2 regions of the Paenibacillus sp. FSL E2-8871 genome follow, and region 2 is predicted to be linked to the other one. Evidence: riboswitches for the same ligand, from Rfam matches in the RefSeq annotation. Region 2 holds a riboswitch; the other holds the start of a gene.

Region 1 (3,969 bases), 730 kb from region 2:
GTTGATATTGGCTTTTGTGAACTTGAATTTCAATCTTTTAAACTTTGTAGGTTCGAATTTAAACTCCAGAAAGTCATTCGTACTAGTCGCGGTTCCGCTAGATACGAGCTGGAAGGTCTCTCCCTTACTTGTTTCTGATGCATAAATTTCAAAAGCCTCTGGGAAGCCTTTACGATTATCTCTAGCCAGAAAAGCCAATCTATCTAGTACTTTCGCTTGCGCTAATTCAAACACGACTTCATTCGTGAAGCTGTCATCATTGTTTTTGTTCGTTTCCCAGTGTGTATTCGGCTGGTCATCGAGCATGTATTCCGGTTTCGTACCTGGATAGCTCCCACCGTTCACCGTTACTTTTGATACGTTTGAGTTGGGCATTCTATAAGCTTCGCTATAGGCATTTTCGTATGCTGTACCATAGCCTTTTAGCTTCGAAACCTTAGCCGCTGTTGCCTCTATTTGATGGTTCTCCAGAAGTACTTTTGCATTCTCTATATCTGCTTGAAACTGCGCGTACAGTGGATGTGACTGCACGTCTTGTTCTAAAGCCGTTAATTTCTCCACCGTATTAAATGCTGCGCTAACTTGACTCAAGGTATCATCTGTAAATAAATTTTTCATTTTAGCGGATACGGTATCTTCTTTGTAAAAAGAAAACTCAGCTGCACTCGCCCAATCTTGGTTAGCTTTTTTGAAGACAAATTTAAGTCTCTTGAAGGCTGTAGGTGCAAACTGAATCTCTACTACGTCACCTGCTCCGCCTTTATATTCTCCAGAGGATACTAGCGTATAATCGCCTGCATCCGTAGTTGAGCCATAAATATCAAATTCCTGAGCAAACCCCTTCCCCTTTGCACTGGATTGTCTTGCAGCGTATACGATTCTATTTAATTCAGTGGACTCATTGAAAACAAAGACAACCTCATTCGTAAACGTTGAACTGTTCGGTTTGCCCGTTTCCCAATGCGTACTCATATCGCCATCCATAGCCTTAGCTATAGGTGAACCTGAGTAGTTGCCACCGTTATTGGTAATGGATTTAATATTCGCAGGATTCATTCTAAAAACATCATTATAAGCGCTTAGGATAGCCTTGCCGTACAGATCAAAAGGAATAACTGACGCATTGCTGAATAGGTCAGCCTTGCTTTGTACTACAGTGTTCACTACACTTACCTTGCTTACATCACTTGCTAAAGCATAACCTGCCTCACTCGAAAAACTAGCTAACATGGCTGCCGATGTAGCGATCGCAATCATTTTTTTCATCTTTTCTACCCCCCAGATGTAATATGAATCTCTTCCGTGCCTAAAAATAGGCACAAAAAAAACTACCCCAAAAGAGTAGCTTGATTGCGTATAAAGTCGCATAAAAACTAAGACTTAATTTTTATTAAACTTTAACAAAAAGCGTAATACACTCTTTGGCAGCTGGCTGACAATAGTTATGATAACCTTAGTCCCTATAGCTTTGCGTCCCTACATTTCCATAGGTTTGCCTATGAAGTTTCGAATACATTACAAAGAGTAACATAACGCTACATCTGATCGCATGATTAATTGGTATGAAATCCGAATAGGTAATTGCAATTACTTTTTCTATCGTGATAGATATTATTTATCGACTATCCCGGAAGAGAGAGGACACTTTAGGACTGGAGGTCTACTTAACTCCCCGCACCAAACAAACGCCGGAACCAATTCCACACATCGCCCGTGATGGGAATTAATCCGAAGCCATGCTCGCCAACTGCGATTAGACCATATGCCCATTGGCCAATAGCTACTGCTCCCCCAGCAATTCGTCCTATGGCTACCGCCCCAAATGCCGTATCACCTATGGCAACAGCTCCCAACGCTTTTTCGGCTATCGCGATCGCTCCTACAGCCACTCCTGCAATGGCAATCGCCCCAGCTGCGAAGCCAAGCCAGCTAATTGCTATCGCTCCAAGGGCTAACCACATTCCTAGTGATATTGCACCCACGGATAGAACCCCTACGCTTATCGCACCTATGGAAATCAGGCCAACAGCTATATCTCCAATGGCAATTAATCCAACAGCTGTCTTCACTTGTGGCTTGCTTCCGTGACCATACCCCTGACCTGAGTATCGACCCAAATTGCTGCGAATACTTACCACCGGAAATGATGGAGACGGCCATTGATAATCAATTTCTCGTCCACCTAACCCTCTAGAATCCGCCCAGCGTGTGATGTACTTATGCCATTTCATATCCATCCCGTCCCCCTTCTCAATTACCTTAATTATACAACCCCGGGGGTTGGCTGTACTCAGACTCTGACCTGAAATTCACCTCATCCTCTAGACGGAGTTATACTCATTAGGATCACTGTTTGGGAATAGGATCAGGCTTTCCAAATAAATATCCCTGAAACAACTGATAACCACTCTGCTTAAGCCATTCAAAGTCCCCTCTAAACTCCACACCTTCTGCTAAAGGAACGGATTGGATTTCTAAAGCTTTTTCTAAAAATTGTTTAGCTATTTTCTGTTTGTTCAGATCGCTGGACACACCCTGAACATATTTCATATCCAGCTTCATGTAATGGGGTTTAAGCTCCAACAACATCTCGATCGTGCTGAAGCCCTCGCCAACATCATCTAAAGCGTATTCAAATCCCCGATCCTTGTAATATGTCAAAATAGCTTTCAAATGAGCGAGATCATCCACTTTCTCCGTCTCAACAACTTCAAAGACAAAAAGAGAGGGATCGACGCCTAATTGATTGGCCAGTTCAACGGTTGATCTTAAGCAGAACTCTGGCGCGTAGATCGACGTTGGGATAAAATTAATAAAGGTTTTTTTATTTAAGGGTGCAGCATATTTTACAGCAGTCATTCTACATAACCGGTCTAAAGCATATAAACGCCCACGATTTCGTGCCGCCGCAAAAATCTCATTAGGATAGATACGGGACCCATCTTCTTTTTTAAATCTGGATAGGAGCTCGTATGCAAAAATATCTTCCCGTACGTTCACAATCGGTTGGAAGTGACAAGTAACTAAACCCTTAGTTATAACCTCATCAATCCACTCCATATCAAGTACAGTGGGTAATTCGGATAGAGGTCTCCATGTTTGGTCATCTATACGGAATTCAACCTGCTCCGACTCCATATGGTCATTACAGAAATCTAGAAAATCCCGCACCCCAGCCTCCTTAATCGTAATCACATTTTCTTCTACCTTATGTATCGTATTACTTCTACTCAAGTGATGAATAACCTCAGGTAAAATCCTTAGATTAAGCTCACCATGAGCCTTGATTTCAAAACTCAGTTCTCTTACTACACAATGATTACATGCCACATTCATAACCCCTTTAACAATCAATTCTCTGAAAAAGATCCCGGAACTGCTCTTCTCAATCGAAATCCGTATACTCTAGTAAATACGTCGGGTCTAACACGGTGATCTGCTGATGTTGAATATCAATAATCTTTTGCTCTTGCAGATCTTTAAGCACAAGGGTAGCCGTCTCCCTTAACGTTCCGATCATATCCGCGAACTGCTGATGGGTCAATCGAAGATCAATCCTCTGTTTGCCTTGCTCCTCTACTCCGAATCTTTGGTATAGTCTTCTTAGCGTAAATATCGCACGCGCTCTCGCATCATGAAATTTCATTTCATGTAATAACCGATTCGATAAAAATAAACGGTCCATTTGCAGCAGCATCAATTGTTCCTTAATCAACGGGTAATCGGCAAGCATCTGCTCAAAAGGCTCACGTTTAATCACAAATAATACAGTATCATTCATAGCCACCGCAGACAGCACTCTTATATTGGAGGGATGGATCACTTCCAGATCGCCAAAGAAATCGCCTTTTCCAAAAAGATCTACGGTATGCTCTTTCCCTTTCGTGGTAGCGTACACCCTTATAATCCCCGAATAGATAATGTAGGCATGTTCCCCCGGATCTGATTCTGTAAACACTAGAGTCCCCT
Region 2 (3,969 bases):
TCGTTTAATAGCAATTCCATAAAAGAAAAAGCCCGCATAGATCAGAGCTCCTATGACGATGACAGCGCTAATGAAGAACCATACCAATTCATCTTCCCCGTCCTTTCTTCATATCCGTTGTAAATCAGTATAACATCTACTTAGAAGCGCCAAAATATAACAATCATAACAAAAGAAAACCGCCATCGGAATATGTCCCGAAAGCGGCTTTACTATTCATGGTATAACTTGTGTTCAAGCTACAATCACCGTTTATTATTTCTTGCTCGAGAATCTATTTCTCATTAGCAATCCAATAAGTGCAAAACCTAGACCAGTTACATAATAAGGGACTGAACTTGATTCTCCCGTTTTTGGAAGTTCATCCACAGGTGGATTACCTAGCGGGATTGTATCATCCACTACAGCAATATCCTCTGGTGACGGCGTTGGTGTTACTGTCAATACTGGTCCTAATGGAATCTCATCATCATCAACAAGTACCTCTGTGTTGCTCGACGGTGTTGGTGTTGGTACTGGTGCTGGAGTCGACGAAGCTACAGGGCCCAGCGGCACAGGATCATCATTAACAATGATAGTACCAATTACAAATGATGGTGTTGGTGTCGGGAACACCGGAGGCTCCGGCGTTGGCGTCGGTGTTGGCGTCACTTCTGATGAAGGTGTCGGTGTCGGCGTTACTTCCGACGACGATGTCGGTGTTGGCGTCACTTCCGACGATGGTGTCGGTGTTGGCGTTACTTCCGGCGACGGAGTCGGCGTTGGTGTTGGCGTCACGGTCGGCGTTGGTGTTGGCGTCACGGTCGGCGTCGGTGTTGGCGTCACGGTCGGCGTTGGTGTTGGCGTCACGGTCGGCGTTGGTGTTGGCGTCACGATCGGCGTTGGTGTTGGCGTCACGGTCGGCGTTGGTGTTGGCGTCACGGTCGGCGTTGGTGTTGGCGTCACGGTCGGCGTTGGTGTTGGCGTCACGATCGGCGTTGGTGTTGGCGTCACGGTCGGCGTTGGTGTTGGCGTCACGGTCGGCGTTGGTGTTGGCGTCACGATCGGCGTTGGTGTTGGCGTCACGATCGGCGTTGGTGTTGGCGTCACGATCGGCGTTGGTGTTGGCGTCACGATCGGCGTTGGTGTTGGTTTTGGTGTGTGTGTTGGCTTTGGTGTGTGCGTTGGCTTCGGTGTCGGTGTTGGCTTTGGTGTGTGTGTCGGCTTCGGTGTCGGTGTTGGCTTTGGTGTGTGTGTTGGCTTCGGTGTCGGTGTCACGCACGGCGTAGGCGTCACGGTCGGCGTCGGTGTTGGTGTCACGGTCGGCGTCGGTGTTGGCGTCACGGTCGGCGTTGGTGTTGGCGTCACGGTCGGCGTTGGCGTTGGCGTCACGGTCGGCGTTGGTGTTGGCGTCACGGTTGGTGTCGGTGTTGGGGTCACGGTCGGCGTCGGTGTTGGCGTCACGGTCGGCGTTGGTGTTGGCGTCACGGTTGGTGTCAGTGTTGGGGTCACGGTCGGCGTCGGTGTTGGCGTCACGGTCGGCGTTGGTGTTGGCGTCACGGTCGGCGTTGGCGTTGGAGGTGGTTCTTCCCCTCCATATGGATACCAATGCATCTGCACCCCACCAGCAAATCCCTTTGCAATCAGCGTCCCATGCAGTTCACCGGAATTATAAGTTACTTTTGCAAGCGGAGCTAGGATAGTTCCTTCTATTGTTAAACTTCCAATGTCAACAGTGCTAGCTTCATAAAAATTAAATAATACCTTGTTAGGGCTACCTCCCCAGATTTGAAAGCTTGGAATGTTAACTGAACTTCCGCTAACGTTAATGATAACTGTGGCGCTATTTGCAATATTAAACTGTAAGCCATTAGCACCAGCGAAATCGGCAGCACTAAGATTAAGAACGTTAAATGGTTCCGGAGCATCAATCGTTATTTTCCCATATTCCTTTTTGAAAGTTCCTATTGTAGCAAGCGAAGAGAATTCATTAGAACGTCCAATAAGAAATTGCTCTTCAGCATCAAAATCAATAGGAGTCCCTTTTCTCGCTGGTTCTTTAAGATCTACACCGTTGCTGGAAAAAACACCACCATAAACGGATGCTCCATGAACAGTCCCATTAGTAAAACTGATGTCATTACCAGCAATAAGAACATCTCCACCTGGATTATCCTTGGATACGCCGTAATTCTGCAAAGTAATATTACCTTTGGCCGCAAGGCGCCCATGAACCTGATCATTAGATTGTTTGAAATCGCCAAAAATAAAAGTATTAAAATTCCCTGCAATACCTAACACAGGTGTAGGAGTATAGGGAAGCACCTCCCCAGCCGCATTTACCAAGTGACCTCCAGAAAGACCACTACCTACTGTCAAAATCCCCGCTAATATTAGTGCTAGCAGCGGTTTCATTCTTCTTTTCAAAAAGCACACCTCCTAAATCTATGATTTATATTCAATCAGAATAATTACCAGAAACTCTAAAGGACCTAACAACAAAAAAGACCGCCAAAAAAGAAGTGGAATTCCCTTCTCATGGCAGTCGGACGGTCATAGCGCATTTAAGACACTTTAGACTCCTGGACTTTGCGTCCCACCCTTTCAGGCGGTTTGCTATTATCATGATAATATATGTATTGACTTGCAGATTAGAACTAGCATTTTAAGCATCCTATTAAATAATCGTCTATGACTTTTAATACTTTTGAACTAATAATAGTTTAGCGCTCCATCCCCACAATTGTCAATCAATTCCTTTTGATATTCATACGCGTAAGCAAGCACAAAAAAAAGCGCCTAAAGGCGCTTCACACAAAGGTTTTCCTTTAATTTTAAAGTAACTTTATCCAACCTAATATCGATATCCATAATGGAATACTTAGAATCAAACCAAATACCATTCCACGGCGGAGACTTCCTTCCTCATTCATCCTAATTCTCCCTTTATATAAGTCTGAAACATTATTTTTTATTATTACAATTTTAATATATTTTATTCTTTCTAATTTAGTTGTGAATTAAATCACATTGGACTAGCTGTTTAGAAATACCATTGATTATTTTTGGAATATCGGGGTAGAATACGAATATACGTTCCTATTAGAGGTGATGAGATTCATGAATAGAGCTGAAAGCAGGGACAACATGCTGGTGAAATCTTATTTATTGCTTCCGATGATTTTATCAGCTTTCGAACGGGACTCCGCCATTCTATCTGCACATTTACGAACACCCACCCCCTATCTGGAGGTTCTTGAAACAGCCGCAGCAGTTGCTACAACAGATCTAAGAGATGTTCGTTCAGAGATGAGAAAACGGGGAATCAAGGTTTATGAGCAGAACAGACTTAACACGGGGATAGAAGCCAAATTTATATGTCGTGGCTACCATGAACGAATGCTGCTGTTAAACGACATTGTCGCTGCCCAAGCTGCCATTCATATGCGCAGATATCTCGGTCTGGATATTTCATCTTTTAAGAGCTATGAAGAGCAGTATCAGATTAAGTGAAGTAGCGAAGAAGCTGCCCCCCTCCCCCATTTAATTAGCGAACAAAAAAATAGGCCTTACCATGGGAGTTGGCAAGACCTGAGAGATTTATACCACAAAACACTGGGGGGTGTTTGGTGTCTTCAATATATACCTTGAACCTGAAAATAAGATGATGCTCACATGAAAATTACATTAAAAAACTTCAATTCGTAGCTTAGGCTATCCGATTGATAGTTAGCCACGAGTGCTTTGAACTAATCGTTTCAAAATGATATAGTGAGTTCGTTGCTCGCAGGATGACTTGATAGCAGGTTGAAAACATAATAAAGTCGGGACCTGAGTACGGAGCGACAACAGGCGTTTGCCTTTTCGTTGAATATTTTCTGAAGGAGGGTACTAGCCCATGAGTGATGAAATCTGTATACCACCTGGCATTCAGCAGAAGGACACTAGCTTTGGCTACACCTTGTCTATCATTAGTGGTAAATATAAAAT

What was found. Region 2 has a riboswitch for cyclic di-GMP ahead of NYE25_RS23455 (choice-of-anchor A family protein). Riboswitches for the same ligand answer to the same signal wherever they lie in the genome.
Region 1: linked by a shared signal. The riboswitch ahead of NYE25_RS20195 (NPCBM/NEW2 domain-containing protein) and the one ahead of NYE25_RS23455 (choice-of-anchor A family protein) in region 2 are both predicted to bind cyclic di-GMP.

What each region holds. Positions count from the first base shown of each region.
Region 1 covers NZ_JBBOBV010000001.1:4,457,375-4,461,343, forward strand. Annotated here, with positions in the region: gene NYE25_RS20195 (NPCBM/NEW2 domain-containing protein) at 1-1,266, opposite strand, end outside; cyclic di-GMP riboswitch class I at 1,421-1,507, opposite strand; gene NYE25_RS20200 (hypothetical protein) at 1,665-2,237, opposite strand; gene NYE25_RS20205 (EAL domain-containing protein) at 2,347-3,336, opposite strand; gene NYE25_RS20210 (Crp/Fnr family transcriptional regulator) at 3,386-3,969, opposite strand, start outside.
Region 2 covers NZ_JBBOBV010000001.1:5,186,154-5,190,122, reverse strand. Annotated here, with positions in the region: gene NYE25_RS23460 (alpha/beta hydrolase) at 1-87, opposite strand, end outside; gene NYE25_RS23455 (choice-of-anchor A family protein) at 256-2,406, opposite strand; cyclic di-GMP riboswitch class I at 2,517-2,607, opposite strand; gene NYE25_RS23450 (hypothetical protein) at 3,100-3,492, shown strand; gene NYE25_RS23445 (winged helix-turn-helix transcriptional regulator) at 3,878-3,969, shown strand, end outside.